Regions from separate parts of the Bacteroides salyersiae genome, predicted to be linked through region 1. Evidence: riboswitches for the same ligand, from Rfam matches in the RefSeq annotation. Region 1 holds a riboswitch; each other region holds the start of a gene.

What was found. A riboswitch is a leader RNA that binds a small molecule or an ion and turns the genes downstream of it on or off. The one in region 1 is predicted to bind cobalamin.
Region 2: it holds a riboswitch for cobalamin, as region 1 does, so the genes downstream of both, nrdD (anaerobic ribonucleoside-triphosphate reductase) here and RB604_RS19645 (TonB-dependent receptor) in region 1, are expected to answer to the same signal.
Region 3: it holds a riboswitch for cobalamin, as region 1 does, so the genes downstream of both, RB604_RS20520 (anaerobic ribonucleoside triphosphate reductase) here and RB604_RS19645 (TonB-dependent receptor) in region 1, are expected to answer to the same signal.
Region 4: it holds a riboswitch for cobalamin, as region 1 does, so the genes downstream of both, accC (acetyl-CoA carboxylase biotin carboxylase subunit) here and RB604_RS19645 (TonB-dependent receptor) in region 1, are expected to answer to the same signal.

Annotation. Positions count from the first base shown of each region.
Region 1 covers NZ_CP133452.1:5,109,609-5,118,103, reverse strand. The annotation lists gene RB604_RS19660 (DUF5074 domain-containing protein) at 1-1,899, opposite strand, end outside; gene RB604_RS19655 (PKD-like domain-containing protein) at 1,914-3,185, opposite strand; gene RB604_RS19650 (YncE family protein) at 3,227-4,372, opposite strand; gene RB604_RS19645 (TonB-dependent receptor) at 4,381-6,390, opposite strand; cobalamin riboswitch at 6,525-6,737, opposite strand; gene RB604_RS19640 (leucine-rich repeat protein) at 6,937-8,495, opposite strand, start outside.
Region 2 covers NZ_CP133452.1:1,002,482-1,010,976, forward strand. The annotation lists gene nrdD (anaerobic ribonucleoside-triphosphate reductase) at 1-1,598, opposite strand, end outside; cobalamin riboswitch at 1,724-1,944, opposite strand; cobalamin riboswitch at 2,036-2,241, shown strand; gene RB604_RS03730 (putative transporter) at 2,394-4,082, shown strand; gene RB604_RS03735 (hypothetical protein) at 4,233-5,369, shown strand; gene RB604_RS03740 (DNA topoisomerase IV subunit B) at 5,488-7,359, shown strand; gene coaD (pantetheine-phosphate adenylyltransferase) at 7,369-7,821, shown strand; gene RB604_RS03750 (S41 family peptidase) at 7,862-8,495, shown strand, end outside.
Region 3 covers NZ_CP133452.1:5,364,840-5,373,334, reverse strand. The annotation lists gene RB604_RS20530 (HAD family hydrolase) at 1-440, shown strand, start outside; gene nrdG (anaerobic ribonucleoside-triphosphate reductase activating protein) at 836-1,327, opposite strand; gene RB604_RS20520 (anaerobic ribonucleoside triphosphate reductase) at 1,462-3,855, opposite strand; cobalamin riboswitch at 3,949-4,134, opposite strand; gene trhA (PAQR family membrane homeostasis protein TrhA) at 4,261-4,911, opposite strand; gene RB604_RS20510 (DUF3858 domain-containing protein) at 4,972-6,846, opposite strand; gene RB604_RS20505 (DUF3858 domain-containing protein) at 6,854-8,495, opposite strand, start outside.
Region 4 covers NZ_CP133452.1:5,297,396-5,305,890, forward strand. The annotation lists gene RB604_RS20300 (DUF6845 domain-containing protein) at 1-584, opposite strand, end outside; gene RB604_RS20305 (hypothetical protein) at 800-1,435, shown strand; gene RB604_RS20310 (SIR2 family protein) at 1,714-3,021, opposite strand; gene hdhA (7alpha-hydroxysteroid dehydrogenase) at 3,176-3,955, shown strand; cobalamin riboswitch at 4,186-4,401, shown strand; gene accC (acetyl-CoA carboxylase biotin carboxylase subunit) at 4,532-6,046, shown strand; gene RB604_RS20325 (acyl-CoA carboxylase biotin carboxyl carrier protein subunit) at 6,059-6,568, shown strand; gene RB604_RS20330 (acyl-CoA carboxylase subunit beta) at 6,568-8,103, shown strand; gene RB604_RS20335 (homocysteine S-methyltransferase family protein) at 8,266-8,495, opposite strand, start outside.

The sequences.
Region 1 (8,495 bases):
ATCATCATACCGAAGGGTTCCATAAGTTGTTTGTTTCGTCTCGGGTGCCGATCCTTCAAGTTCTGAGATTGTAAATAAGGGCTTAAGATTATTAATTTCAGTTCCTATTTCGTAACAATAATAGTTTGAGCCTCCTTCCATTATGTTACTTCCACCATTCCAGTAGAGATTGTTTTTTGTACGACTTGCACAGAATGGGGTCGGTCTCCATGCACCCCATGAACAAGTGATTTCTGCACCTTGAGGAAGATTTAATGTTTCTTCAATTTCTAATGTTTCTGGATTTAAACAGTCCAGGGTTGTACTGGATGCTAACCAAACATTTCCGTCGAAGCTCTGTGTGATACCTTGTATGTTTACATTTTCAATACATTTTATAAGTTGGTCAGTTTCTGTATCGATGATATTTGTTCCCTTGTCTTGCTGGATTGCAAACACATATTTTCCAGCTTTTATCATGTCTCCTATTTGTCCATTATATAAGTCAATACCTTGAGTTCCCTCGATAATGTTCCCGACTTTCATGTTTTTGACATCAAAAACGACAACTCCTTTTGTTGTGCCAAGATATATTTTATTAGGATTTACGCCAACAATCGAACGGCCATCGCCTCCACCTATCGTTTCGAATCCTTTTATTTTTTTCAAAGTTTTGGCATCCATTATTACTAAACGTCCACCACCGGGATTAGGATCGCCTGCATCTTCTTCTTGTTTGGATGTAACATATAGATTACCTCCATAAACAATTCCGTAACATGACGTTGCACCGAAAGCTTCTCCTTTGTTTTCTCGTTCATAAACACGATACATTAATTCTTGATCTTTTGTAAGAAAATTCATATCTCCGTTTTCGTGTCCATACCAAGCTTCGTTCAGAATAAATGTTCCATCCTGGTATCCGTCATAAGGGGTACGATCTAAGTCTTTGACTATTAATCGGACTGTAACAGATACTCCACTATTGTCTTGGGCAGTAGCGGTGAGGGTCGTTTCACCTATTTTGTGTGCTACGATATTGTCTTGATAAAAACTAGCTATCTCGTTGTCCTTAATGGTATATTTTACCTTTTTTACAGTTGCATTCTCTGGTAAAATGATTGGAGTGGGACGGTATATGTCTTTATATTCTATTTCGATTTTTCCATCGGTTCCTAATTGAATTTCAGTTACAGGATGGTTGTTGGTAACGTTGACTGTATAGGATGCAATTATGGCATTTTCTCCTGTTGGATACAGACTTTTGGCTGTTATAGTGGCTTGTCCTTCTGTCTCTTTTGTAGTTACTGTACCGGTTTTGGTTACTTGTACTATTTCAGAATTGCTACTTTCATAAGAAATCTGAGTAAATGTGGCATCTTGAGGAGAGATGATTAATTGGTTTACTATATTTTCTCGTATACCGGCCGTGATCATTTCTTTTTCGAAACGGAGATCGGTAATTGTTTTTTTCGGTGCTCCTACCGTTACGCAACATAAATTGGATTCATATTTTATCCAAGTATTTTTATCTATAATAACAGCTTTAATGTAAGTAATGCCTATTCCTCCTGCAAAGACCAATGTACCTTTTTTCCCGTCTGATCCTTTACTTACTTGAGTCAAAATAGTTTTGGAGGTATCTGTATTACCATTTTTATCGCATATATACCAACTGAGGTTATACCCTTTAGGCATATCAGTCTCTCCTGATATGATAGCAGTAATTGTCGGTGGTTCATCACTGAGAATAGTATTTAATGTCTCAGGTAAAGTGACGCTGATTGTTGTTGGCTCATTTGAGGTAAATTGGCCGCTAACGGATGTTTCTTCTGTTATTATTTGTCGTTCTGAAAGAACTCCTCCTTGTATGGTTGCGCAGACAGTAATGGCTAAAAATAGAAATAATATATTTTTCATAAATAACAAATTAATTATTGATTTAGTAAATGTAAGTCATTGATTCCCATTACTTCGGTAGATGTTTCTCCTAACCATCCGCAGTATTGATTGACTCCTGTATATATTTTTATAAAATCCACACCAGGCAGGTGTACTGGATTTCCCTGTTTGTCCACAGCCCATTCTATTTTGAAATTTGATGTATCTTCTTTGTTGAGTCCATTGTCGGCATATCCCCAAGGGTAAGCATATAATACCCAATATTTACCGATTCCGCTTTCATCTTTGGCGTTTTGGGGAAGAAGAGTACCTTCGAATTCCATTTCAGCATCTTCTATCCATAGAGGGTAGTATTCTTGTTTGTGATATCTATTTTTATAAATATATCCTCCTTGCTGCTGGTTGTCTGTCCATAAAATATATTCGGCATCTATATTCCAGAATTGTTCGTCTTCCGGTGCTTCAACAGGTTCGTGACCTTCGTCTGGACGATAATAAGTTATTTTGTAATTTTTGATGGTTTCCTCTTTGTTATATTCGCTTCCTGCCAGTTCATACCATTCGTCATCATCGGCAATACCGTTTTTATTTCGGTCGTAAGCTACCATAACAATTCCTGGTTCACAACTTCCACCTTCTTCGGGAGCATTTGGATTCGGATTGGAATTTGCATAAAAGGCATTTCCCAGAACTTTAAAATCATATTTTCCGGGCACATTTACAATAGTATGATCAAAACCACAGATTACGTAACCGCCATATCCTCCTAAACTTATTAATATTCGTGTGTTATAACCGATTGACTCGAGTGCTTTTCGGTTCATTGTGCTTTGTGTGTCGCCTATTTCATATTTAGGAAGCTCGTTTATGAATTGCCCAGGTGCAGGCTTATATTCTGGCACAGAAGTTATGTAAGGAGAGTAGGTGGTTTCTTCTTGGTTTACAGTAATGGGAAAGTTTAATGTACTGGCTTTTTGCTCTTCATTAATTACTTTTAGAGTAATCGAATATTTTCCGGGATCCAAAGCTATAAACTCTAACTCTTCTTGTGTAGAAATAACAGAATCACCTATACTCCATTGCATGTTGTATTGGTTATTTCCGGATATAGAAGGGAGGATGGAAAGTACTTTACAGCGCGGAGTTTGAAACCCTCCTTCTGGTATGTTGATTGTAATATTCCCATCATCAGTGGTTACTGTGCTGGGTAATTCGGGATCTTCGGAACAGGAAGTTGTACCGATATAGAAAAAAATACTTACTAATAGGCCGGCAGTTAACCGGTGAACTTGATAATGAATCATATAGGTAAGGTTTTTATAATTATATTTTTTATTTATATTTTTTATTTGTGGACAAAAACAAAGTGAGCCGGTATATCTCCTGTAGTAACTGACCATTTCTTTTTTCCTTCTGGAGTAAAGCAATAGAGTGTACCGGGGGATACATAGTCTTTAGCATCTGTTATATAGAACTCTTTTGTTTCCGGATGAACGGCGATGCCGTAAGGCATTTTAATTTGTTTTTCTGTACCATCGGTGATGAGATTGTTGGTGATGATCTCTCTGGTTCGCGTGTCTATCAATGCATAATTGATTTTCCATTCTTCTTCATTAATATAACTGTATTCTGTGCTGTATAGATAGAGATAGTCATCGTCTATGTACAATTCAGAAGCAGCAATATTTAGTGTATCTATTACTTCATCTGTTCGGCTGTCTATGACATATAGATTAGAAGGAACAGTATAATAGTCACCTCGTGAACTGACGTAGAGATTTCCGTAATGATCAGCTTTCAATCTATGTAAGTTGATGGCTACATCTATCTTTTTGGTTTCAGTAAATGTGTTCAGATCGATGACGGAAACAGTACGGTCATAATTGGGTACGCGATATCCTCCGGAATTAGCTACATATAATCTGTTTTCAACAATGACCATCTCTTCCGGTTGATAACCTACTAAGCAAGTTGCTACCACTTGGAGGGTAGTAGTATCTACTTTGGCTACATATCCTAAACGTGCATTTGGGTCTATTTGCACGGGACCGGCATATGAACTGACATAAGCATAGCCCTCATGAAAGGTAATATAACGGCAGTTAGGAATATCAATCGTTCCTAAATGACGGGCATCTTTTTTGTTCATCACTTCGATAAAATGAGAACAGTTGATAACAGCATACAATTTTTCACCATAGATTTGTATATCATTACCTACATCGCCTAATTCCAAGACAACGGAAGGATTGGTTTCTGCATATATATTTTTGTGATAGTAGCCTGTTGCATAGTCCATATAATCTAATGTACATTTATTACTTCCCATGTTTCCTTCGTTTAGCAAATAGAAACCTGTAATAGACTTTATATCCATAGGAGCTTGTACCTGCGTGCCGGTAGATCGTACAAGTACCTCATCTTCCCCCCGACAGGAACATATCAGAAAACAACTTATGGATAATAATAGAATGAATGATAATTTTTTCATGCTAATAATTATATTTGGATGGTAAGAATGAATTTATAGTTGGTACCTGGCATTGGATAGCATTTCACCACTTCAAACTGTTGGTTGAAAAGGTTGTTGACTTCTGCTGTCAATCGGTAGAGAGTATTTCGAATACGAAAACTTCGAGAGAGTGAAATGTCGTTCGTATACCATTCTGGGGCATAATTTTCTGGAATGTTGGCTCGTTGGTCATATCGTTCACCGGTATAAATGAAACTATAATTGACATCCCAGTTTTGCCAACTGGCATTAATAATCAATGAGCCACTGTGCCAGGGGATGTATGGTATTTGATCTCCGTAATATTCTTCTTTGGGATTGGTGAAATCTTGTGCCTTTTGATAAGTATAGGTGAGACGGGTATCAATAGAAAATTGTTTAGGTAATTCCCAGTTAGTTTGTATGGCTATATCTAATCCTCGTATTTCTACCATACCGAGATTCATCATTGTCCAGCGGAACTGATTGGAAGTGGGGACAGCTACTATTTTATTTTTCACTTCATTATAGTAAACATCTGCTTGTAGTTCGATGTTTTTTAACCATTTGTTTTGAAGAATAGGTGCATAAGTAAACCCTAAATTATACTGATTAGTGAATTCGGGTTTTAGTTTTATATTACCAATAAATGTATAATACAAATCGTTTAGGGTTGGCATGCGAAAGATGTTCTTGTAAAAACCTCGTAAATGGAAATTTGTTTTACGTATAGGTTTCCAGGAGGCCACAACGGTGGGAGTGATCTGCTTTTTATTTTCCATAGACATTGTGTCTGTACGAACATGATCGGATACAAATGTACCCAATACACTGGCCTGTAACTTGAACTGTTCGAAGTTCAGAGCACTTGCTATGGAAACAAGTGTGGTGTGACGATTCGGGTAAGGAAATTTGTACAGGTCAGCATCTAGTTTATTCCATTGATAGTCTAATGCAATGGATGCACTCCAATATTTATTGAAAGAGTATAAGTTGGCAACAGAAAGATAAATTTCTTGTTGTCGGTAATGGTTTTCTACGTACATCAAGCTGGCATCTTTATTCGGATCGGCCAGATAATGTAAATAATCATAGGCATATTTCCCATTGACTAATAGTCCGTATTTATCTGAGAAATGTTTTTTAAAAGATGATTGAATAAATAGGTTGGTATCCCATTGGCGGTCTTCATGAAACAGTTTATTCCGGACCATAGCTCCGGGAAGTCCTCTTTCTGAATGATAAAAATAGGCTTTTCCTTTCCATTCACCTTTGTTGATTTTTCCATATAAGCCACTTTCCACCCGGATGGAGTTAACATCTCCATTTTTACGTACTGCGGTTGTATCGTATCCTCCGGTTGTTTTATAGCGATATTTATAACGCCCGGTGGTATACATGTATTCGGAACTTAAAGATGCAGAAAGGCGTTCGTTTAATTTTTGCTCCCAAAGTACGGAAGGATTGATAACTCCGAAGGAACCGGTCTTAAAATTTCCTCGAATATTATATTGTTTGTTTCCATTGAATCTTGGTATACGACTTTGCAAATAAACGGTACCTGCTGATCCGAAATCTTTAGCAGACTGGAATATGGCACTGCGTTGTCCGTTGTATAGGGAAACTGCCTCCATATTGTCAAGAGAAAAACGACCGAGGTCAATTTGCCCATTCTGGGCGTTTCCCAGTTCAATGCCATCGTAAAATATACCAACATGGTTCGTTCCCATACTTCGTATGTTAACGGTTTTTAGTCCACCTATTCCTCCAAAGTCTTTAATTTGCACTCCAGAAAAATAACGTATGGCATCTGCAACAGAATGTACTGATAGTTTTTCCAATTGTTTTCCTTCCATGATTTGTACAGGAATAATTTCTTTAGACGATACTTTAGATGAAGTAATAGTAACTTCATCTATATGATAAATGCGCAACGTATCTATTTTATTTTGTTGCGCATGTAATAATGCATTCAGTGTCAGGAATATTCCTGTGAACCACTTAGCTTTGATTCCCATGCGTTAATTTGTTTGATAATGGTTTATACCTTTAATTATCAAATTGTTTAAGTTATTAGATATATATGAAATAAAGAAGCTGATACTTGTTGTTAAAGTATAGCATTTCCACTTCATAGCTCGTCCTCGAAAGCTATTGAACATATTGCATGGCAGGTCTTCTGACTTGTTTCTATAGTAAACGCCTTCCCAATCGACTCTTGGTCTTTCAGTGGCATGAAGTATGTATTTACTACATTTTAATGAAACACACAGCAACGGGACTGTTCAGGATTCCCACCTGATTCCCTTTTAATTATTATTTCCGTATGCTTGGAAAAAATAAACCAATGCATGGCAAATTTATGAATTTATTAAGAAATAGAGATGTATTATGGAAATTTTATTTTTTTGTTTCATTATCTATTAAAAATTCAATAAGTTATAAATATTATTTGGAAAATCTATTTGTAAAAAATCTTTGTTCTAAGAAGTGATAACTTCGAAGAACAAAGATTTTAGATTTTATTTAAAATTTACTTGGTATCTTATATAATAAACTGCTCGTTATTGGTTAACCGAAGACCTTATATATATTTTGGATACCTCAACTGTACCGTCCTCATAGGTGATTTTGATAATATTAAAGCCTGGTATGGGTTGTGGTAAAGCTGTGCCATTTATTGTATAATACTCTTTTGTATGAACTATTTTTTCAGATGACTGATTTTCTATGCCGACACCACCATTTATTACATTGAATGTAATATTCAATACAGATTCGGAAGTCGTTAATACCAGTGTGTATTTACCGGCAGACAATCTTTCTCCTTCTCTGTTCAGAGTCAGAACATTATCTGCATATGATGCAGTCAGTACCTGGTCATTCACCACTTCGTCCTCAAACTTTAATGTAGCAGAGATGTTGTCTTCCTCTACGATATTACGGTTGAATGTAATAGTGAAAGTTTTTGTATCCTTGTCAATATTTGCTTCTTCTCCATTCCCGAAGTCCATAGACGGTGTAGTTGATACTATTTCCAGTTCAGGTAACCATGGTTCTACATTGAATGTAATATTCAATACAGATTCGGAAGTCGTTAATACCAGTGTGTATTTACCGGCAGACAATCTTTCTCCTTCTCTGTTCAGAGTCAGAACATTATCTGCATATGATGCAGTCAGTACCTGGTCATTCACCACTTCGTCCTCAAACTTTAATGTAGCAGAGATGTTGTCTTCCTCTACGATATTACGGTTGAATGTAATAGTGAAAGTTTTTGTATCCTTGTCAATATTTGCTTCTTCTCCATTCCCGAAGTCCATAGACGGTGTAGTTGATACTATTTCCAGTTCAGGTAACCATGGTTCTACATTGAATGTAATATTCAATACAGATTCGGAAGTCGTTAATACCAGTGTGTATTTACCGGCAGGCAATCTTTCTCCTTCTCTGTTCAGAGTCAGAACATTATCTGCATATGATGCAGTCAGTACCTGATCATTCACCACTTCGTCCTCAAGCTTTAATGTAGCAGAGATATTGTCTTCCTCTACGATATTACGGTTGAATGTAATAGTGAAAGTTTTTGTATCCTTGTCAATATTTGCTTCTTCTCCATTCCCGAAGTCCATAGACGGTGTGGTTGATACTATTTCCAGTTCAGGTAACCATGGTTCTACATTGAATGTAATATTCAATACAGATTCGGAAGTCGTTAATACCAGTGTGTATTTACCGGCAGGCAATCTTTCTCCTTCTCTGTTCAGAGTCAGAACATTATCTGCATATGATACAGTCAGTACCTGATCATTCACCAATTCGTCTTCAAACTTTAATGTGGCAGAGATGTTGTCTTTCTCTACGATATTACGGTTGAATGTAATAGTGAAAGTTTTTGTGTCCTTGTCAATATTTGCTTCTTCTCCATTCCCGAAGTCCATAGACGGTGTAGTTGATACTATTTCAAGGCTGGAGAGCCATGGGGAGATGATAAAGTTCTTCCAATAGTTAGCTTCTTTATAAGCATTGACAGATGTTTCTGGAACAAAAATTATACAGGTTTCCGGTACATTGGTAAATGTGTTACTACTCGCTGTCGGCACAGATTCAGATTTGATATAGA
Region 2 (8,495 bases), 1.5 Mb from region 1:
TACTTCTTATTATATTTTTCTATCATACCCAAAATCTCCTGCACAAATGCTTCATATTTGGGATTATCATTGATTTCGATTCCCATAAACTGAGCTGCTTCAACCAAACCGTTGACACCGATAGTCAAATATTGACGACTCATATTGATATAACCGGCATCAAACAAAGGTAACATACCTTTTGCCTGCAACTGTTTCAGATTCTCATTGTAAGCCAGTTGTACTTTGTGAACCAAATCGACGACCTCTTCCAGAAAGAAAGGATAAAGCATACCCGACTTCACTGCATGCTGGATACAACGATTCAGATTAATAGTCAATACACTCTTCGAACCGGTAGAAACCCCGCCGGCACCTAACGTATAACTGAAACCATTATCTTGTATTTCATTACGCAAACGGCAACAGCTACTTAGGGAATCGGCATTATCACTCATATAGGTAAAGAAAGAGTGCCCTCCGGCATACATTTCGGCAGTGAAATCTCCATATTCTTTATCTAATACGTCACCATCTTTGGTCAGCAATGCCATTGTTTCGACAGGAAACGTCAAAACGGTCCGTGTGCGTTCCTTATTAAACCACCTCATAAAGCGCTTTTGCAACCAACTCAAAGAATCCCAATCGGGTTTACTTCCATCGGGAAAAACAAAATGCTCGAAAAGACTATTGAAATAGTACTTGTCATAATAGGCTACATTCCAAAATACCGCCTGAAAATTCCGTGCACCCGTAGGCTGATTAATAGAATACACTATCTGTTCAAAACAATCCGTTATAATCTTATCGATCGTTCTTTGCTTAGCAGACAAATCAACAACCTTGTCAGCGTGTTTATAGTAATCCTGTCCATACTCCAAGCCTACAAAATAATTCATGTACATTAAAAACTCCGGAGTAGCGCATGCACCGCTCAACATACTGGATACAATGAATACCATGTTGACAAATCCTCCACAGAAAGATTTCAGATTAGTCGGAGCCGTCGAATTGCCTCCCACACCCACAGTGCCGTTTATCAACCAAGGATACATGGTGATACTTGCACAGTAATTGGCGAGATTAGTCTCATCATTCTTATAAATAAAATGATGATTCAAAAGTTCAAGATAGCGGTCGGAGACTTCTTTACCATACAAATCTTTCAAACGATCCGTCAATAACCGGCGGTTCAAACGAATAAAATTCGATTTTGGCAATTCACCTATCAAAGTAGCGATGTTCTTGTTCTCCACATTTGCATTTGCATCATATTTACTGCCGGTAGCAGGATTGGAAGCGTCACAATAATCAAGCAAGAATCTAAGCTTGTCTCTGACTTCACGGTCTTCCAAATGCTTCTGACGATACAGCATATATGCTTTTGCAACACTGTAATAATGCTCTGCCATCAGAGCTACTTCCACCTGATTCTGGATTTCTTCCACACTGGTTCCATCACTGACACTGACACGGCTCAATACATTGGTAATGACATCCTGTGTAGCAAAACTCCCTACTGACAAAAAAGCTTTGGCAATCGCATTTTTAATCTTATCAAGAGAAAACACTTCTCTTTTCCCATCTCTTTTGATAATGAATATCTCCGAACTAATCATACTTATAAATTAAGATTTAACAAATAAATTCATCATAAAGCTATTCAAATACGACAATTCACGGAGGTCAGTAATAAAATGAAATCGGTAGAATCCACTCCATCGCCTTTCACCCGAAAGCCTTGAATGAGGTAATGAAACCGGCAGGTCTTCTGACTTGTTTTTATTACAACGCCTTCCCGATTCTATAAAAATAACCAGTGGCAAAGATTGTTGTAACATTTCTCTTTCAAATGCAAGAGATAAAACTTACAGCTACGGGGATAGTCCCTGATTTTCACAGGATTCCCTTTTAATTCCGGTTCGCATTGAAGCTACTTCAGAAACCGATATTGCTGACAAAGTTAGAAATTAAATCAAGAATTCAACTTGAAAAGGAAAAAATATTCAGCCGTATCTTTTTTCTTCGTTTCTTCCCCATTGAATTATAAAATCGACTATCTTTGCCCCGAATTGGTTGCGGATAGACATTTCGACTATTCGGATTAAAAGGGAATCGGGTGAAAATCCCGGACAGTCCCGCTGCTGTGAAACTCTGCTAATATCTTGAAAACAGACCTTTGCCACTGGTTCTTTTTATAGAACCGGGAAGGCTTCAAGATAAGGAGTCAGTCAGAAGACCTGCCATTCATCAAAGGCTGTTTTTACTCGTGGGATTAGGAAAGCAGTGTGAAAGAAGATGAATCCAATGAAAGAACCTGCGAAAGAGATACCTGTAAATATGGGTATGTCTATGTTGTGATACAATTAATCGAGGTTCTGTGGTTGATACATTAAAGACAAATTTATTATATTATGGAACTTCTCAGAAACCTTTTCGAAGGATACCCCAATCTTTGGGGTGGTGGAGTGGCACACTCCGTACTTATTTTATCGTTGGTTATAGCCTTCGGTATCATACTGGCTAAAATAAAGATAGCCGGAATTTCATTGGGTGTCACATGGATACTTTTCGTCGGTATCGTATTCGGGCATTTCAACCTGAGCTTAGACGAACATCTGCTACACTTCCTAAAGGAATTCGGATTGATATTATTTGTCTACTCCATCGGTTTACAGGTAGGGCCTGGTTTCTTTTCCGCTTTTAAAAAGGGAGGATTTACACTGAACATGCTCGCCATGACAACTATCTTTCTGAGTGTTGTTATTACCATCATCCTACACTTCGCCACAGGCGTTCCCATCACAACAATGGTCGGAATTCTTTCCGGTGCCGTCACCAATACCCCGGGATTGGGTGCTGCCCAACAGGCCAACAGTGACCTGAACGGTATCGATGCGCCTGAGATAGCAATGGGATACGCCGTAGCCTATCCACTCGGAGTGGTGGGTGCTATCCTTTCATTACTTGCCTTGAAGTATATTTTAAATATCAATACGACCAAAGAAGAGGCCGATGCGGAAAAAGGATTAGGACACTTACAAGAACTGACTGTACGTCCCGTCACCTTAGTTATAAAAAATGAGGCGATAAACGGAAAGGCAATTAAAGATATACGCCCGTTGGTAAACCGGAATTTTGTTATTTCGCGTATACGTTATCATGAAGGAAACAAAGAGACGGAATTGGTTAACTCGGGTACTATCCTGCATTTGGATGATGAGATTTTAATTATCTCCAATCCGATAGATATTGAGGCTATCACGGTCTTCTTCGGTAAACAAGTGGAGGTAGAATGGGAACAGGTTAGTAAGAATCTGATTTCAAGACGTATCCTGATTACCAAACCCGAACTGAATGGAAAAACGCTGTCACAACTGAAAATACGAAATAATTTCGGCGCAAATATCACCCGCATCAATCGTTCGGGAGTAGACCTTGTAGCCGCTCCGAGCCTGCAATTGCAGATGGGCGACCGTGTAACAGTAGTCGGTAGCGAACTGGCTGTAGGACATGCCGAGAAGGTCTTGGGAAACTCAATGAAACGACTGAACCATCCCAATCTTATTCCGATATTTATAGGTATCGCTTTGGGATGTATCTTAGGAAGTATTCCATTTATGTTTCCGGGCATTCCTCAACCGGTCAAGCTGGGACTTGCGGGAGGCCCGCTCATCGTATCGATCCTTATCAGCCGTTTCGGCCCACAATACAAAATGATTACTTATACCACCATGAGTGCCAATCTGATGGTTAGAGAAATAGGCATTTCACTCTTTCTTGCCTGTGTAGGATTAGGAGCCGGTAAGGGATTCATAGAAACTGTTGTGAACGAAGGAGGTTATGTTTGGATCGGTTATGGGGCCATCATCACTGTTATCCCATTATTAATAACGGGGCTTATCGGACGTTATGGCTGTAAATTGAACTACTATACGCTCATCGGAGTATTGTCCGGAGCCAATACCAATCCACCCGCTCTTGCCTACTCGAATGACCTGACTTCTTGCGACGCTCCCGCCGTAGGCTATGCTACCGTATATCCGTTGGCCATGTTTCTGCGCGTACTTACGGCACAGCTACTGATACTTTCATTATCATAAATACAACATTATACATACCTTTCAAATCATAAAAGATACCACTTTGTATTTACACAAAACGGGGAATGGCGATTACAGTAGTTTTTGCCACTTCCCCGTTGTAATTTAAAGATTATCACGTATCTTTGCAAACTCAAATAAATACAAATTATGGCTATTACAATCAAAAAAGTATCTGGAAGAAAAGAACTAAAAAAGTTTATTCGTTTCAATTTCAAGATGTATAAGGGTAACCCTTATTCTGTTCCCGATCTTTATGACGATATGCTTAATACGTTCAACAAAAAGAAAAACGCTGCATTTGAATTTTGTGAGGCCGAATACTTTCTGGCTTATAAAAATGATGAACTGGTAGGCCGTGTAGCAGCCATTATCAACCATAAAGCCAATGAGAAATGGAATAAAAAAGATGTACGTTTCGGTTGGATAGATTTCATTGACGACATAGAAGTATCTTCTGCATTGCTGAAAGCCGTAGAAGAATGGGGCAAAGCCAAAGGCATGACAGACATCCAAGGCCCATTGGGATTTACCGACTTCGATGCAGAAGGTATGCTGATAGAAGGATTTGACCAGCTCAGCACCATGGCGACAATCTACAACTATCCTTATTATCCCCAACACATGGAGAAGTTGGGATACGAAAAAGATGCTGACTGGGTAGAATATAAAATCTACATACCGGACGCTATACCGGAAAAGCATAAACGTATCTCCGATCTCATCCAACGGAAATATAATCTCAAAATAAAGAAATATACCTCCGCCAAAAAGATTGCCGCAGACTATGGACAGGCCATTTTTGAGTTAATGAATGAAGCCTACAGTCCGTTGTACGGTTATTCCCCACTGTCACAACGCCAAATAGACCAGTACGTTAAAATGTATCTGCCGATCGTCGACCTGCGCATGGTAACCCTTATCACGGATGCCGATGACAAACTGATTGCAGTAGGTATCTCAATGCCTTCATTATCAGAAGCTCTGCAAAAGTCACATGGGCGTCTGTTACCTTTTGGCTGGTATTATCTTCTGAAAGCCCTGTTCATGAAACGACGGGCAAAAATGCTCGATCTGCTGCTTGTAGCCGTGAAACCGGAATACCAGAATAAAGGTGTTAACGCTTTGTTATTTTCCGATTTAATTCCGGTTTATCAAAAATTAGGTTTTATATTTGCAGAAAGCAACCCGGAGCTGGAAGAAAACGGAAAAGTCCAGGCTCAATGGGAATACTTCAAAACCGAGCAACATAAACGTCGTCGTGCGTTTACAAAAAAGATAGAATAATGGAACAATGTGCCAATATGCCAACGTGCCAGTTTCCGAACGGTGCTTTAGCATAGCGTAGTTGCATGCGTAGCCAATCGGCACATTGGCATATTGGCACATTAAAAAATTATTGTTTATGGAAGAGAGCGAACTGATACCTTTAGACAACAGTCCTGTAGAATACACAGATGACAACATCCGCCATCTGAGCGACATGGAACACGTCCGTACACGTCCCGGCATGTATATTGGAAAGCTTGGCGACGGTGCACATTCCGAAGACGGAATTTATGTCCTTTTGAAAGAAGTGTTAGATAATAGTATCGACGAGTTCAAGATGCAAGCCGGTAAGAAAATAGAAATCATTGTCGAAGAAAATCTGCGTGTCAGTGTACGAGATTACGGACGAGGCATCCCACAGGGAAAGCTGGTAGAAGCCGTCAGTGTCTTGAATACCGGTGGTAAATATGACAGTAAAGCATTTAAAAAGAGTGTCGGCCTGAATGGTGTAGGTGTAAAAGCCGTCAATGCATTGAGCTCCCGTTTCGAAGTACGTAGCTATCGCGACGGTAAAGTCCGCATTGCCACCTTTTCTAAAGGCAATCTGCTTACAGACGAAACACTGGATACGGAAGAAGAAAGCGGAACATATATTTTCTTCGAACCGGATGCTACCCTGTTCCTGAACTACAGCTTCCGTCCTGAGTTTATCGAGACGATGCTGCGTAACTACACTTATCTCAATACCGGCCTTGCAATAATCTATAACGGACAACGAATTTTATCCCGAAACGGATTAGTCGATCTGCTGAATGACAACATGACTGCTACCGGGCTTTACCCTATTATACATCTGAAAGGGGAAGACATCGAGATCGCCTTTACACATACCGGACAGTATGGCGAAGAATATTATTCATTTGTCAATGGACAGCATACGACACAGGGAGGTACTCACCAAAGTGCTTTCAAAGAACACATTGCCCGTACGATCAAAGAATTCTATAATAAAAATCAAGATTATACCGATATTCGTAACGGGCTGGTAGCTGCCATTGCCGTCAACGTTGAGGAGCCGATGTTCGAAAGCCAGACAAAAATCAAATTAGGTTCTACCAATATGTCACCCGGTGGCATAACTGTAAACAAATTTGTCGGCGATTTTGTCAAACAGGAAGTAGACAACTTTTTGCACAAACACGGTGATGTAGCAGAAATCATGCTGCAAAAGATACAAGACTCCGAGAAAGAGCGCAAAGCCATTGCCGGTGTAACCAAATTAGCACGTGAACGCGCTAAAAAAGCCAATCTGCACAATCGAAAACTCCGTGATTGCCGCATTCATCTGAATGACCCCAAAGGTAAAGGACTCGAAGAAGATTCATGTATATTCATCACCGAGGGAGACTCTGCCAGTGGTTCTATTACCAAAAGCCGCGATGTCAACACACAAGCAGTATTCAGCCTGCGCGGTAAACCGCTAAATTCATTCGGGCTGACCAAAAAAGTGGTATACGAGAATGAAGAATTCAACCTGCTTCAAGCTGCATTAAACATTGAAGACGGCATTGAAGGATTGCGCTACAACAAAGTAATCGTAGCTACGGATGCCGATGTAGACGGTATGCATATCCGTTTGCTGCTTATTACTTTCTTTCTTCAGTTCTTTCCCGACCTGATTAAAAAAGGGCACGTCTATATCCTGCAAACACCTCTGTTCCGTGTACGCAACAAGAAAAAGACCCTTTATTGTTACAGTGACGAAGAACGCCAGAAAGCAATCAGGGAGTTAAGCCCCAATCCGGAAATTACCCGATTCAAAGGTTTAGGAGAAATCTCCCCGGACGAATTCAAACACTTTATAGGGAAAGACATGCGTCTGGAGCAAGTGTCATTGCGTAAAACCGATCTTGTAAAAGAATTACTCGAATTCTATATGGGTAAAAACACCATGGAACGGCAAAACTTTATTATAGACAATCTGGTTATAGAAGAAGACATAGCATAAAACAAAAAAATGAGAAGAGCTATTTTCCCGGGCACGTTCGACCCGTTTACTATCGGACATTATTCGGTAGTAACCCGTACCCTGACTTTTATGGATGAGGTAATCATCGGAATAGGTATCAACGAAAACAAAAACACTTATTTCCCGATAGAGAAGCGTGTGGAAATGATCCGGAAATTCTACCAAAACGAACCACGAATAAAAGTAATGTCTTATGATTGTCTGACCATCGACTTCGCCCAGCAAGTAGGTGCGCAATTTATCGTTCGCGGCATACGTACGGTAAAAGATTTCGAATATGAAGAGACCATTGCAGACATCAATCGCAAACTGGCCGGAATCGAAACCATATTACTATTCACCGAGCCGGAACTCACTTGCGTCAGTTCTACCATCGTACGCGAACTTCTTGGCTATAATAAAGATATCAGTATGTTTATTCCGGAAGGGATGGAAATTTAATAACGAGTAATAAATGATTAGTGATTAGTAAATCAAGATGATGAAAAAAATATATATATTCTTAGCCTGCCTGTGGGCTATCACATCACAGGCACAGAACTTCGGTTCTCCTGCCATGCGCAAACTGCAAATGGCCGAATTCGCTATCGCCAACTTATATGTAGACAAAGTAGACGAAAATAAACTGGTAGAAGAAGCCATCATCAAAATGCTGGCACAACTCGATCCACACTCCACTTATTCGAATGCGGAAGAGGTAAAAAAGATGAATGAACCCTTACAGGGTAATTTTGAAGGTATCGGCGTTCAGTTTCAGATGATTGAAGATACCCTATTGGTCGTACAACCTGTCAGTAACGGACCTTCCGAGAAAGTAGGTATTCTCGCCGGAGACCGTATCATAGCAGTCAACGATACGGCTATTGCCGGAGTGAAAATGAGTACGGAAGATATCATGAGCCGTCTTCGTGGCCCGAAAGGTTCTAAAGTAAACCTGACCATCCTCCGACGGGAAGTAAATGACCCGTTACTTTTCACAGTGAAACGCGACAAAATCCCCATCCTTAGTCTGGATGCCGCATATATGATCGAACCGAAAACAGGCTATATCCGTATCAACCGTTTTGGAGCTACCACCGCTGAAGAATTTCTAAAAGCAATGAAAGAGTTGCAGA
Region 3 (8,495 bases), 260 kb from region 1:
AATTGGGAGAGCTATGTGGCCGGGAATTGTCGGCAGAAGAGACCAGGCAGGCTTGGTTGGGCTTTTTCACAGGAGTCGATGTGCATAAACTGGATTACATACTGGAATTGAGAAAATCTTATCGTGTCTATATTTTGAGTAACACTAATCCTTATGTGATGTCATGGGCATGCAGTCCGGAGTTTTCTTCTCAGGGAAAGTCTTTGGCGGATTATTGCGACAAGTTGTATTTATCTTATCAGTTAGGTTGTACAAAACCGGATAAGGGAATTTTTTATCATATGTTGGAAGATAGTGGGATGGTACCTTCGGAAACTCTTTTCGTAGACGATGGAGATTCGAATGTACGCATCGGTAAGGAGTTGGGCATGCATACGTTCAAGCCTAAGAATGGTGTTGACTGGCGGGAAGAATTGTCCCGGTTATTATCCGGTTTGTAAAGTTACTGTTTCCTGCGTTGGTAAATAAGGTTCTGTATCGGACTATATGTGGAATAAAACTCTGGAATGTAATTATATATGATATGTGAAGAGGAGTCTGGCAGAGTGATACGGAATGAAAATATACAACAAATAAGGAACTCGGTAAAGTGTTGTGAATTAATGTTTTAATAATTACTGTTTTCCCTCTACGAGAAAGAATTCGAAACTCTACGAGGAACGATCCGAAACTCTACGAGAAACAGGCCGTTCTTCGTAGAGAAATTAGTCCTTCGTTTTTAATGTTTTACAATGGGCCTGAGTCGGTAAGAATAAATTGTTGTTTTATTTTGTAAATAGAAAAAGACAGGAGGATGGATATCTCTGTTTTTACACCTCTTGAAAAATGAATTTTTTTAGCGATGCAGCCGGATAATTCTTTGATTACTGCTTCCTCTGAATTCCAGATGAGGGGAATAGAGCGCTTGTATAAATCGTCCTTCTACAAGAACATCAATATAAGGCAGTGCGGCTGCTAATCTGGGATGTGCCTGTACTTCTTCGTAGGTATATCCCGTATAGCACCAGATATTTTGATGAGTCTCTTCTTTAATTCTCTTTACCAAAAGAAAAAATGCTTCGGGATTATAAAAAGGGTCACCTCCGGAGAAAGTAACTCCATCCAATAATGGATTTGCATTTATCTCACGGATAATTTCCATGATGCGTTCTTCCGTCAGTTCCTCTCCCGCGCACGGATTCCAACTTTCCGGATTGTGGCATCCGGGGCAGTGATGACTGCATCCGGCTAAATAAATGGAATATCGGATGCCTTCACCATCAACTATTGTTTCGGGATAGGTGTATAATAAGTTGAAAGTTGAAAGTTGAGAGTTGAAAGTTGTCATGAGGCCTTATTTTAGTTGAAAGCTTTTTATAGTTGAAAGTTGAGAGTTGAAAGTTGAAAGTTAGCTGCGCTGCCACACTGCATAGTAACTTTCAACTTTCAACTCTCAACTTTCAACTTATAAAGCTGAAAGCTTTATAAATGTTTTACTCTGTCTCTTTCCTCTGCCCTTTTAGCGGAATTCCAAGAGCTTAAATCTCCGGTCAGATATCCGGTGATGCGGCGCATGCGCAGGATATTCTCACTTTGGCATACCGGACATTTATCGTAAATTACCCCTTTGTAGCCGCAATTGTGACAAGTGTCTACCGGATGGTTGATGGAACCGTAGCCGATGCCTTCGTCATGCATTACTTTTACGATCTTGGCAATGGCCCTTACATTCTTTTGCGCTTCACCGTCCAATTCTACATATGTGATATGCCCTCCGCGTGTGATGGCATGGAAAGGAGCTTCACGTTTGATTTTCTCTACAATGCTGATAGGTTCTTTTACGTCCACGTGGAAAGAATTCACATAGTAGTCATTGTCGGTTACTCCTTCGATTTTTCCGTATTTACGACGGTCCATGCGGGTGAAGCGACCGGATAGTCCTTCGGCGGGAGTTGCCAGTACAGAATAGTTCAGGTTGTACTTCGCTTTATATTCGTCCACTACCTTATTCATTTCCATGATGGCTTCGTACAGGGTGTTCCATGCTTTATCATTATGACCGTGACCCTGACCGTAGAGTGCTACCATTGCATTGTGTCCGCCAATAAAACCGATACCTAACGTACCACTACGTAAAATATCTCCTACTTCTTCGTTCGGGTTTAATGCACCTCCTCCTTTCCATACATCATTACCCATCATGAATGGGAATTGACGTGCTAATGCCGTACGCTGGTATTGATAGCGGGCATAAAGCTGATCAGCTACCAAGGTGGCTGTTTCATGTACCGACTCTATAAATATTTCTTTAGCTTTCAACTCTATGGCATCTTGGTTGCGCTTGTCTTCGATGATGCTTTCTGCCTTGATACGGGCTTCAATAGCGAGACGGGGCATGTTTAAAGTAGTGAATGAAAGATTGCCGCGTCCTAATGAAGACTTTTCTCCGGCCACATTTTCAAATACACGGGTACGGCAGCCCATCGTTGCTAATTCGTAACGATATCGTTTCGGATCGTTGATATTCCATTTTTCGTTTTGATTGAACGGGGCGTCTAAAAACATGAAGTTGGGGAACAGTGCTTTTGCGGTAGTCCGGCAAGCTTTTAAGAACAGGTCGAAATTAGGAGCGCTGAAAGTCATGCGTCCTTCTTCGGCCGCTTCAAAATCCGTCATTGCTTTCTGATAATCTTCTTCCGAATAGGATACTCCGTCTTTCACTTTGAATATCTGAATAGGAAATACCGGAACTTCTCCACGGGTGCCTAACCCTTCGATAGTAGCTTTTAACAGTTCTTCAATCACCATGCGTCCTTCGGCGGAAGTATCCGTTCCGTAATTGATGGAGCTGAATACCACCTGATTGCCTCCGCGCGAGTGCATTGTATTCAGATTATGGATAAAACCTTCCATAGCCTGATGGGTATCTTTCCGGGTTTGCTGATAAGCTTTTTCAATGACGCGTGCCAGATGTTCCTTGTCTATATTGATTTGAAGGGCGGTGAGTGCCATGCGCAGTGTTTCACGTTCCAGTTCGTTGGTCTTGATAGAGGGCAGATGTTCTTCGATCAAGGCGCGGATTGCTTTTTCTTCCACTGCGGTATTGGTTTCCATCGCGATATAGAAGCTGATAAAAGAACTCAGGTGTTTGCGGAATGATTTATTTACTCCCTTTGCCATGAAAAAGTCGAATGCCGGGATGGCTTGTCCGCCATGTTGTTCGTTCTGATTGGTTTGGAAGATGATAGTTGCCAATGTGGCATAACTTTGGATGCTTTGCGGGGTACGTATGCTGCCGTTTTTGGTACGGAATCCACGTTCGAAAAGATCGTCCATGTCATACTGGATACAAGTAGTGGTCTTTGTAGGGTAGTAGTCCAGATCATGTATATGGATATCCCCCAATTGATGTGCTTCTGCAAATCGCTTGGGCAGTAAGTATTTATACGTGTAATCTTTGGTCACTTCTGAAGCGAAAGTCATCATTTGACCTGCCGGAGTATGGCTGCTCATATTGGCATTGCTCAAGTTCACGTCATTCTTGTCGATAGCGACAATTCCGTCCATGACATGCTTCATCTGTGTTTTTTTATCGCGTTCCGTATTACGCCATTCGCGATAGATGATGTACTTTTTTGCAACTTCGGGCCGTACTTTCATTAATTCTTTTTCCACCAAGTCTTGAATTTCTTCTACAGTGATGGTAGGATTGGAAAAGCGGCTGATGACATTCATGGTAATATCCGCTACGAGCTGTTGCTCGTCAGTGATACCGGAGGCACTGAACGCTTTGCTTATAGCGTTCTTGATCTTACTAATAGAGAAATCTTCTCTTTTACCATCACGTTTGATGATACAAATTTCAGCGTAGTTCATAACTTTAACTCCCGAAAGTAATTTATAAATTAAACAATTAGATAATTTACTATTTACGATTAGCGTAACTCTGATGATCGATCGTCAATCGTGAAATGGTAAATCTGTCCGGCCGGTCTTCTGACTTATCTCTCCTTCGCAACGCCTTCCCACGATGAAACTCGCAGTGGCATAGTGTGCGGATTCTCAGAGAATTACAGCAGCGGGTACTGTCGCCGATTTGCACAGCGTTCCCTTTTGACTAAACCTCTTTTTAGCTCCGGAACGGGGACAAAGATAGTAGAATTACTTGTAGGTTGGTTAGCTTTTAACATTAAAATTCGGGAAACTTTTCTTTCTTCTTGATACAGAAAGTTTTCCGTTTTGGAAAACTTTTAAGAGGAAAACTTAAACAGGTTCTCAGTTTTATAAGATCAACCAAATTGCAACAATGTGACCTATACTGCCACCCAGGCAGAAGAGATGGAATACTGAATGCATGTAGGGTTTGCGCAATGAATAGAATATGGCTCCGATGATATAAGATACTCCTCCACCGATGAGCCACCAGAAGGCGGAGGATGCCCCTATTTCTGAAAGACAGCCCATTAGCGGTTTTAATGCTATCAGGATGGAGGCGCCCATTCCGACATAGCAGCATGTTTCCAGATTACTGTGTTCTTTTAGTTTTTTGAAACTAAGGATAAAACCGATAAGGGCGGATAACCAGACAAATGCAAAGATGCCCCAGCCCCATCCGCCGGCATTGCGCATCACCAGCAAGGTGAAAGGGGTATAGGTACCTGCAATGTGCAGATAGATGGCTCCGTGATCAAATTTCCGTAATAATTCTTTCGTCGTTCCCGGAGCGGAAGCATGATACCAGGTAGAACTGATATAAGAGGATAACATTCCCGCCAAATAGACAGAAACGCAGGCAACGGCCCAGTGGGGATCGTTGCCTGCGGCTGCTTTTATCAATAAGAAGTATCCTGCTATGATTCCTAACAGAATACCGGCTCCATGACTCAGTGTGTTGGCGAGCTCTTCACCATGTGTATATCGATGATTGTTCAATGTCGTATCTTTATTGGTTTCGGTTGTAAAGGTACTCCATTTTTCCAAAACAACAGGCTCTTATTCTTTCTTTAGAATAATTTTGCTGCTGTATTGTGCCGCTATCTGTTTACGGAATTCAAGAAAATCTTTATAAATCTCTTTAGGATAAATTCCCCGGTGCATCAATAAGCGATGTATGATACATATTTCTTTGTCCTTTATCATTAAGGAAGAACTAAAACTTCCGAAGCTGCTTGTTACTTGGCAAGTCTTGGGGAGAGATTCGATAGTATATCCTTCCGGTATTTGCAGGCAAATACTGTCTGTATCCAAATAGCCGTAATTTATATGGATATCCTGTACACGTTGTTTAAGATCGGGCGTTGTAAATCCTTTACGGAAGATGTTGGCCGGGATAAACAATCGATTTCCTGTTTTATTTCCGTATTGTTCCGTTTCGATCGTATATTGGATATCGATCATGGGAATGACTTCTTTGGCTTCGTTGATTTGTATATTGTTTATATTAGCCTGTATCAGATTGATGCCGGAACGTAAATAATCTTTCCGGTGTGACGGCTCGAGCCTGGTGATACCTGCCATACTTTCATATTGAAACAAACGAGAGATTCCGCTGGCTTTTATCTTTGCTCCTCCGGTAGGAGTGAGAGTGACAGAAGCGTTAGTTGTTTGCGTATTTAACGAATCGGGATAGGAGGGCAGGCGGCACATAATCCCTCCTTCTTTTGTAATCAATAGAGCATCATGTCCGGCAATACCGCTATGTACATATCCGAATGGTAGCTGCGGATTGGTGCATTCCAACCAAAGCGTATCTTCCGGGAGCGGAACCTGCAGGATGGCATGATTCATTTGATCGACACTGGAAAAATCAGGCAGTAGCCGTTCGTTGTCAGTACTGATTACAGTATAAACAGACGGGATACCCAGTTCCTTCAACATGGCGTGGGTGTAATTGGATAATCCTTTACAGTCACCGAATCCTGCCCGGCAGACATCGGAAGCGGCGATAGGTTGCAGGCCGCCGATTCCTAATTGAATGCTTACATAACGAGTGGTTTCGGCCAAGTAATTATAGACTGCCTGCACTTTTTCACGTGGAGTATTGCAACCGGCTGTCAGTTCCCGTAATTTCAGTTTTATGGGCTCTGCCAATTGGTCGCGTCCTGTAAGCAGGCTATTCTGCCAGATACCGTAAGATTGCCAGGAACTCATGTCGCCCTGTGTTCCGTCGAAAGTGAAAAGTTTGGGTGAGAAATGGATACGGGGAAGCCGTTCGGCGAAAGATAAGCCGAACGGCTCGTATTCGATGGCTGTCATCGGTCCTGAGGATACTTCGGTCAGGATATCTCCTTTAGATGTTACCTCCTGTTTTACCTCGGTTTTCATGTTTACCATCCGGTAGCGGGCCGGATTGCCGGCAGGGGTATAGAGACGATATGTAGCATTTACTACCGACTGGTTGTAGGCTTTTTGAGGTCTGAATGTCGGATAGCAGATTAATCCGTCTTTGTACTTCACCTCCCATTCGTATTTTATGGTCAGGGGGTAGCGGGGAAGATTGCATTCATAGTAATAGGTGTAGTCATCACTGGTTAGTCCTGAAGAGTATTCTGACATTTGCAGGTCCGACTTTTTTATTTTACGGATAACTTTACCATTGGCATCTGTTATTTCTCCGGAGAATTTCCGGAGAGAGGTGAACTTGTCGCATACACAAAAAAAGTGTGCTGTATCCCGTCCTTTTTCATTTAGAATCGTGATGGTGTAACTCTCTTTACGCAAGGCACTGGAAGTTGATTCACAAATAATTTCTGTCGTGGCATCCTGTACGATGGAGTAAGCATTCCGATCGGTGTCTGCCTGTGCCTGTACAACGAAAGGGAATAGCAGAAGCGTCAGAATACTGTTGTATAACCTGTTTTTTATCATAATAGAATTACAATTTCTTAAGTACTACAGTTTCATTGTTCTTCTCGGCTATTACTTTCCAGAAGTTTTGCAGTCCGGGATATTCTTCAGGGAGATATAATAATTTGCTGGACGAGAATGTGTAGTTGATGGTCAGCTTATTCTCTTTCTGTTCCAGAACATAACGGCACATACCCTGCTTGTCTTCTGTTCTTGCCAGTAGCGGTTTCGGTAATTCGTCTACTGTGTATCCTTCCGGCAATGTCAAGTTAACGGATAATACGACCTGGTCGGTGAAAGGATACTCTACAGGTAGTTTCCGCTCTGCCTGTGTGAAAGGATTCTTTTCCGTATGTAAGAATATAAGCGGGTTGAGATAGATGAAATTGTCATTGGTAGTTGCCTGCTTTTCAAAAATAACCGTTTCTTTCACTTGCGGTGAGAACCGGTCTACTCCTTGTGCATTGAATACGTTGACTTTTATGTCTTCTTGGGTAGCAAGTTCGTTGACAAATTCCGTACTGTCTTTGGCGGTCCGGTATTTTCTTCTGAATGATGAGGCATACTGGCCTGTATAACTGGTATTGCGATTGCCGCATATTTTTCCATCCGGGCTGATGGTAGCATTTACGATAGAGCGTAACTGGCTTTTGCAGGTCTTGCTTAAATCAACCCATAATCCGCCTTTTCCGGGCATGATCACGCGTGCCCGGTTTACCATTAACACGGGAGGAAGTATATTGATGTAACCGTCTCTTACGGAACCGTCCAGATAAACAAGCGTACTGTCGGTGTTTGCTACGCCTACTATAAAAGTATTTAGTTTTTGTACGGATGGATGGGAGTAAGGGAGTATTCCTATATTGCGGCGGCTCATGACTACAGGGAAAGAGGGAATGTCGGCATCCCGGAGCATGCTCATTAGTATGAAATTGATTTCCGCATTGTTTCCCATGCCGTCTTTGATCACTTTTTTGCTTTTACCTCCATAAAGTGAGTATTCTTCGTTCCAGGTGATTTTTCCTTTTAAAAAAGTATAGATGGCACTTATTTTTTCTTCGATGCTTTTCAGTTGGTCTAAGTTCAAAGCAGCCATTTCTTCCCGATAAGGATTGCGTATTTTCAACTGTCCGCCGAACTCGCTGTCTTCCAGCAGCATTTTATCTATGTTTTCCCAAGATTGGGTGAATGATTTGTAGAGGGCACCGGGAAAGTCCAAGCCTCCCAATTCGAAATTGACTTGTGTACTATAGTCATTTACACACCAGATATAATCATCATCGTGTAAGGCAGGAAGTTGTCTGCCTTTGAAGTTGAGATGACGGCCGTTGCATTGCAGTAGTTGGTTGCCTATGCTGAGATTGACCGCTTCCGAATCGTCTGTTGTTTCCAGTCTTTCCGTGCCGCGTACATCCAGATTGAATTTAAAATATTCCGGAACGGTGATATCATACTCCGTATAGAGAGTAGGAATGGATTGTTGGGCACTCCAATCATTTATATTGAAGTAGAAATCGGATAATACCTTATATTTATATTCGATAACAGTCCCTACTTTTACATTAGGAATGGAGAACTTGACTTGCATATATTTGTCATTGAGCCGTTCTTTATAGATAAACTCGCGTTTCATTTTGGTACGTATTGTTTTCCCGTTTTCGATATTGTAC
Region 4 (8,495 bases), 190 kb from region 1:
GACATTTTACGAACTGCCATTATCTGATCTTTCAACGGATTATCTGCCAGAACCACCTGCTCTGCCTGTTCGGTGAAAGGGCTCAAAATATCAAAAACATTCTGTTTGTATTCAGCCATCTCCTTACTTAACTGATAGTTAACATCCAAAAGTTTATCGGCTTTAGAATAGTCTTTTGCTTTCAGATAAGACAGATACCTGTCAAAATTTGCATAAAACTTCGTCCGCGCATTGAACAGCCCGACATAACTTTGTTTCAAATTCTGCCGGGTCGCCTCATTAAAGCAACTGCCCGGATTCATCAAGGCGAGAGTATCTTTTTCCGAAACAGCAGGCGGAGCAATGGCGAGCACTGTGGGCACCTTACCCTTTTGTTCCATATATCCCAAAACTGCATTCACATCTTTTTCTTTCACCATATTGCTCAAAACATTGAGCGAAGTATTATAATACTGAATTACCTCAGCCGCATTTTCAACATCTGCCGTCGTGGCAGAAACAGACTTACTCTTACTACCTCCAGAACAGGAAGCAAACAAAAAAGCACTTATCAGCGCTGCAAAACACAATAGATTCTTTCTCATATTCTTTTTTTAATAAATTTGTAAATAGGCAGCCAAAAGCAGACCGACATCGCACTAATAACAATATAAATTGCTTTTTGCTTTCCATTTCTTTAATAAATCAGAAAATAATCATGATATTCCGACAAATAATCAATAGCCGCCATAGGGACTTCTCACTTTAAAACTGTCTTTATAAACAAAACATTTAATTCATAAACAGAAAACAGAAATATATGAAAAAAATTAAGTTTCTCCCCTATCGCCTCCAAGCGCTTTACAAAGTATCTTTCATTATCTTGTTTTTCTCGCTGGTTGGCCGCCCCACGTATGCAGAATCTTCCGACGGAAAGATCAATGATAAATCCATCCAAAACCAAACCACATCCGGTCATAGTATTGAGCTAAACGGCATTGGATTGGCATATAGCTACGAATATGCTTTCTCTCCTCGCGGAACAGTACTTTTCAGTGCAGGAAGTTCGTATACCTACGGGTGGATGTTAGGTCTGGACGTAAACTCACTCAACGAAATCTACATCACAACCAAAGACTACCATCTGATAAGCGGAAATATATCTGTCGAACCGCGTTTCTATTATAACCTGCAAAAAAGACACCGGAAAAACAAACGTACTTTTGGAAACTCCGGAGGATACCTATCCGTAAACTTGGGATATTCTTTTCCAATAGCAATCACAAGTGGCTGGGAAGCTGCACATATATATAATGTCACTCCGTACTGGGGATTCCGCCGGGTGTGGAAACATTTTCTATTCGACCTGGCAGGAGGAGTCGGCTACTTCAGGTCATCCAATGGGTATTCGGGAATATACCCGACATTCAGAATCGGACTGGGATATAGATTCTGATAAACAAAAAATGGCTACGCATCACGCGCAACCAATCCTTGTTAACCTTAAATCTAATACTTATGAAAAAAACACAGTACAAAGATACTGCCTTTTCCATCATTAGCAAATTTAAGAGCCCATACAAGCTATATTATAACATGGTTTAATGCTGCAACCTTTCTATTAACATTTTGCATTCCAAAAGTTAACATTTAACATAATCATTCACATTTCATATTGAAAGCCCAGTGAATGCCCCGTACTACTTTTTGCAGAAAAGCGAGCAAATGGCAGAATTAATAAATTCTTTTTAGTAATTGAGGAAGTTCATTAAAATCCTTAAACCAAATTACATTCAGTCCTAAGTCGTTCATCATATTTTTTAGAATAGTAAGATTTTCCATATCTCTATTACTATCATTAGAAAAATTGCTTCTACGAAGAAAAACATAGTGATTTTTTCCACCGTCTCCTTTACTTTGCGAAATTTCCAACAATCTTCGCAGGTTCGGATCGCTCATGGAAAATCCTATAAAAAAGTACGTTGTCCTGTCCAACGCATGTAACTGCTCAATATTCGACCAATGAAATGCTTCTTTGTAAATATTATGATAATCTTCTTCGGACAAAACAGGAGTAGAATATATTCCGCTTTTTGCATCCATCGTGACTATACCGTGCACATGATATACAGGAAGTTCTCCATACAAAGCCCTATTACCCCCAAAAACAGAAAAATTAGGAACACCTTTTTTTGATAATTCTATTTCTATCAAGTCATCATAATTATAAGTTACAACACTTTCTACTTTGTTACTCACCACCATATTAGTTATCTCATTAATCAACTGTGATTGATTGACCTTCTTATACAAAATAGAATGAATCATGTTATCAAACTCTTTATCAGATGTGGAAACTCCCAACCCTGTTCTGATATACCGTGCAGTTATTATAGATGAACCTGCACACACTTTTTCGACACGTTTATAATCACCTCTGCCTATATTGTGTTTCCGCCTTTTGTATTTATGCAACATCTTTTTCAACAATTCATCCCATGTCGGAAGGCCGGCATCAATGCTGACTCCCGCTCCAAGAAACAATGTATTCTTTCCAATGGAAAACTTATCACGAGCTTTTGTTATCAGATTATCACGTTCATCTTCCCATTCTTCATGGAACTCTTCAACCGTATCAGCGTTGGTATCAGATGAACAAAGTATCTCATTTAAAGATATAATTCTAAAATCTTTGTTGTCATATTTTGCAATAAATTCATCTGGAACATGGCTATTGATATAAACGATACAAAAAGCAGAAACACCCCAATCCGTTTTATTCGTCTTATACATTTCCAGATATCGATGTATCGTGTCAAACAGTAAAGTACCTTTGATTTCCACAATTGTTTTTGGAGGCATTTTCAGTCTTTTACATCCATGAGGGAGCACAATGTCAGCGTAATAGCCTCTGGTTCCCCCAGCAAACATAAATTTCTCCCGTTCTATCGTTTCATCAGAACCGATTAAACTGCTAAATGCTTTATAGACTTCTATTTCTGCAAAACTTCCAAATTCAAGTTTCTTGTATGCAGGTTTCATCTTCGGTGTTGCTTTTATGATGTTGTATATGGTGCGAATATATAAATATTTATTTTAATACAAAAAATGGAAATCATATTAAAGAGAAATTAAAGCAGTAATCTTTTCCATTTCCATATTGTTTTGAATGTAACAATACCCAAAAACATTCCATATGAACAGATTTGAAAATAAAGTAGCTGTTATTACCGGTGCTGCCGGTGGTATAGGCGAAGCAACCACCCGTCGTATCGTCTCCGAAGGCGGTAAAGTTGTTATTGCAGATTACTCAAAAGAAAGGGCAGACAAACTTGCTGCCGAACTGACTCTTTCAGGAGCAGATGTACGTTCCGTTTATTTCTCAGCCACGGAATTACAAAGTTGTAAAGAGCTGATTGCTTTTGCTATAAAAGAATACGGGCAGATCGATATTCTGATAAACAATGTCGGTGGAACCGACCCGAAACGAGATACAAGCATCGAAAAGCTGGACATAGACTATTTTGATGAAGCCTTTCATTTAAACCTTTCCTGTACCATGTATCTCTCACAGTTAGTCATTCCCGTAATGAAAACACATGGCGGTGGTAACATTGTCAATGTGGCTTCCATCAGCGGTATTACAGCCGATTCAAACGGTACGCTTTACGGTGCCAGCAAAGCAGGAGTTATCAATCTTACCAAATATATTGCAACCCAGACAGGCAAGAAAAATATCCGTTGCAATGCTGTAGCCCCGGGATTGGTTCTCACACCTACCGCTTTAAACAATTTGAATGAAGATGTACGGAACATTTTCCTCAGCCAATGTGCAACTCCCTATTTAGGAGAACCGCAGGACATCGCTGCAACCATTGCCTTTCTTGCTTCAGATGATGCACGTTACATCACCGGCCAGACAATTATAGCAGACGGCGGATTGACAATACACAATCCGACAGCAGAACCTGTATAATCTCAACTTTAAGAATAATAACCTTTTTCTATAAAGTTTCTTCAGCCAACAAATACCGGCATTGTAAGGTTTTTAAACATAAATATGATTTACGACTGGTATAATCAGTCAATAGAAGCCTGCCATTGAAAAGATGGCATTTCAGACGTCCGGACCTTATGCTTTCACAGTTCGGATTGCACAAAAAGCAAACTTTCGTGCAAAAAAGATTCGCTTTATTCAATAATTTTCTATATTTGCGCCCGAATTGGTTTGAAATCCGTGGTCAACGGAGGAAGATTAAAAGGGAATCGGGTGTAACTCCCGGACAGTCCCGCTGCTGTGAAGCTCTGTGAAACATCTTACAAATTAACCGGATTCGTGCCACTGATGGAGGTGAAAAATCCATCGGGAAGGCTTGTAAGATGAGAGTCAGTCAGAAGACCTGCCATTCGGATATATATTTTCCTGTCTCGTGGGTTAGAAAGGAAAGTATCGCTGTTAAGCCCCAAATCGTAAAAATACTGTGTTTCATCGGGTGGAGTGTATCCGCAGGGTGGAAAAGCACTAATATATGCATTTAATTGAGAAATGAATATGATAAAAAGAATCTTAGTTGCCAATCGCGGAGAAATTGCCGTGAGGGTAATGCGCTCCTGCCGGGAGATGGAAATAACGAGTATCGCTGTTTTCTCAGAGGCAGACCGCACCGCAAAGCATGTGCTCTATGCCGATGAAGCTTACTGCATCGGCCCGGCCGCATCCAAAGAGAGTTATCTGAATATAGAAAAAATCATCGAAGTGGCCAAATCATGCCATGCAGACGCGATCCATCCCGGATACGGTTTCCTGTCCGAGAATGCAACATTTGCCCGTCGCTGCCGCGAAGAAGGCATTATTTTCATCGGTCCGGAACCGGAAACCATGGAAGCAATGGGAGACAAAATATCCGCCCGTATCAAAATGACAGAAGCGGGTGTACCGGTAGTTCCGGGAACACAGGAGAACTTGAAAAGCGTGGAAGAAGCCGTAGAATTGTGTAACAAGATCGGTTATCCGGTCATGCTGAAAGCATCGATGGGTGGCGGTGGCAAAGGCATGCGACTCATTCATAACGCCGGCGAAGTGGAAGAAGCTTATACCACGGCAAAGAGCGAATCGCTTTCTTCATTCGGAGACGATACGGTATATCTGGAGAAATTCGTAGAAGAACCGCATCATATCGAGTTCCAAATATTGGGCGACAAACATGGCAATGTAATTCACCTCTGCGAACGCGAATGTTCGGTTCAGCGCCGCAATCAGAAAATAGTAGAAGAGAGCCCTTCGGTGTTCATTACTCCGGAGCTCCGTAAGGATATGGGTGAAAAAGCAGTAGCTGCCGCCAAAGCCGTAAACTACATCGGTGCGGGCACTATTGAATTCCTTGTCGATAAACATCGCAATTATTATTTCCTGGAAATGAATACCCGCCTGCAGGTGGAGCACCCGATTACCGAAGAAGTAATCGGTGTGGACCTCGTAAAAGAGCAGATTAAAGTGGCCGACGGACAGGTGATGCAATTAAAACAAGAGGATATCAGACAGCGCGGACATGCCATCGAATGCCGTATCTGTGCAGAAGACACGGAAATGAATTTCATGCCCAGTCCGGGTGTTATCAAGCAAATTACCGAGCCGAACGGCATCGGCGTACGTATCGACAGTTACGTATACGAAGGCTATGAGATTCCGATATATTACGACCCGATGATCGGTAAACTGATTGTATGGGCTACGACACGCGAATATGCCATCGAACGTATGCGCCGTGTGCTTCACGAATATAAACTGACCGGCGTAAAAAACAACATCAGCTACCTGCGTGCCATCATGGATACCCCGGATTTTGTAGAAGGAAACTACAACACGGGATTCATTGCAAAAAACGGAGAATTGCTGCAACAAAGCATCACCCGTACCAGCGAACGCGCCGAAAACATTGCCATGATTGCCGCATACATGGACTATCTGATGAACCTTGAAGAGAACAACAGTGGACTGGCAGCCGACAACCGTCCGATCAGCAAGTGGAAAGAGTTCGGATTGCATAAAGGGGTGCTCAGAATATAAATAACATCAATTATGGAAATTCATATAGGAAACCGCGTGGCCGAAATAGAACTGGTCAGCAAACAAGATAACAAGGTGGTACTCACCATTGACGGAAAAACGTTTGAAGCCGATGTCGTCATGGCGGAAAACGGAACCTGCAACATCCTTATGGACGGCCGCAGTGCCAATGCCCAACTGATTCGCAGCGATAACGGAAAAAGCTACAAAGTGAATACACACTACAGCAGCTTCAACATCGACATCGTAGACAGCCAGGCCAAATACCTGCGCATGCGTAAAAAAGGGGAAGAGGAACAAAATGACCGCATCACCTCGCCAATGCCGGGAAAGGTGGTAAAAATCCCTGTTACTGCAGGACAAAAAATGAAAGCCGGCGAAACAGCCATCGTCATCGAAGCCATGAAAATGCAGAGCAATTACAAAGTGACTTCAGATTGCCGCATTAAAGAAATTCTGGTACAAGAAGGTGACAACATCACCGGTGACCAGACATTGATAACCCTTGAAACAATAGAATAATGGAGGAAATGAATAAAGCATATGCCACGTTCGAAGAGCGTGACCGTATGGCTTCCCTCGGTGGAGGCATCGACAAGATAGAGAAACAGCATGAAAGCGGGAAAATGACCGCCCGTGAACGGATCGACATGCTGCTGGACAAAGGCACGTTTGTGGAACTGGACAAACTGATGGTGCACCGTTGTACCAACTATGGCATGGACAAGAATAAGATTCCGGGAGACGGAGTTGTTTCGGGCTACGGAAAGATAGACGGACGCCAGGTATTCGTATATGCATACGATTTCACCGTATACGGCGGTTCTCTGTCGGCATCCAACGCAAGAAAAATCGTAAAGGTGCAACAGTTGGCTCTCAAGAACGGTGCACCGATCATTGCCTTGAATGATTCGGGAGGCGCACGTATTCAGGAAGGCATCGAGAGTCTTTCAGGCTATGCCAATATATTCTACCAGAATACGATCGCAAGTGGAGTAATTCCGCAAATCTCCGCCATTCTCGGCCCTTGTGCAGGAGGTGCCTGCTACTCTCCGGCACTGACAGACTTCATCTTTATGGTAAAAGAGAAAAGTCATATGTTCGTTACCGGACCGGATGTAGTAAAAACCGTTATCCATGAAGAAGTAAGCAAGGAAGAATTGGGCGGTGCCATGACGCATAGCAGCAAAAGCGGTGTGACCCACTTCATGGCCAATAGCGAAGAAGAACTGCTGATGTCCATCCGCGAATTGCTCTCTTTCCTGCCACAAAACAATATGGACGAGACACGCAAGCAACCTTGTACAGATGAAATCAATCGTGAAGACGAGTCTCTGAATACCATCGTCCCTACAGATCCGAATGTTCCCTATGACATGAAAGAGATCATCGAACGCGTGGTAGACAATGGATATTTCTTTGAAGTAATGCCCTACTTTGCCAAAAATATCATTATCGGATTCGCCCGTCTGGGTGGACGTTCGGTAGGCATTGTTGCCAATCAGCCGGCTTATCTGGCGGGAGTGCTCGATATCGATGCCAGCGACAAGGCAAGCCGTTTTATCCGTTTCTGCGATTGTTTCAACATACCGTTGATAACATTTGAAGACGTTCCGGGCTTCCTGCCGGGATATACTCAAGAGAACAACGGCATTATCCGTCACGGAGCAAAAATCGTATATGCATTTGCAGAAGCCACTGTGCCCAAAATCACAGTAATCACCCGCAAAGCTTATGGCGGCGCTTATATCGTAATGAACTCCAAACAGACCGGAGCTGATGTAAATTTTGCCTATCCCAATGCAGAAATTGCCGTAATGGGAGCCGAAGGTGCTGTAAACATCCTGTTCCGCAAAGCAGATGCAGAAACCAAAGCCAAAGAACTGGAAGCATACAAAGAGAAATTTGCCACTCCGTATCAAGCCGCCGAACTTGGTTTTATCGATGAAATCATCTTGCCGAAACAGACCCGTAAGCGCTTGATCCAAGCATTAGACATGACAGAAAACAAGATGCAGACCAATCCGCCGAAAAAACACGGCAATATGCCGCTTTGATTATAAAAAAATGAAAGAATGAATAATTAAAGAATGAAAACGAAGCTATAATTGTTAATGTGTAAAACGTAGGAAATATATCCAATATCTTTTCTACACAACCAATTGACAGATTATTCTTTAATTTTTCATTCTTTAATTATTCATTTCTTCATTCTTTCATTAGCATATCGGCACACTATTCAAAGTCAGCATCTCTGCAAAATTCCGAAGATGCTGCTCATTCGTACCACAACATCCGCCACATATCTTCAACGGGAAATCCCATAACAGGGTCATCAATCTGTCAGACAGTTCATCGGGAGAAGAAGAAAGTAAATCGGTACGGCCATTCAATTCTTCGGGACTCAACGCGGAAGCATTGGCCTGGATACCCCGAAAGCGTTCGCGAA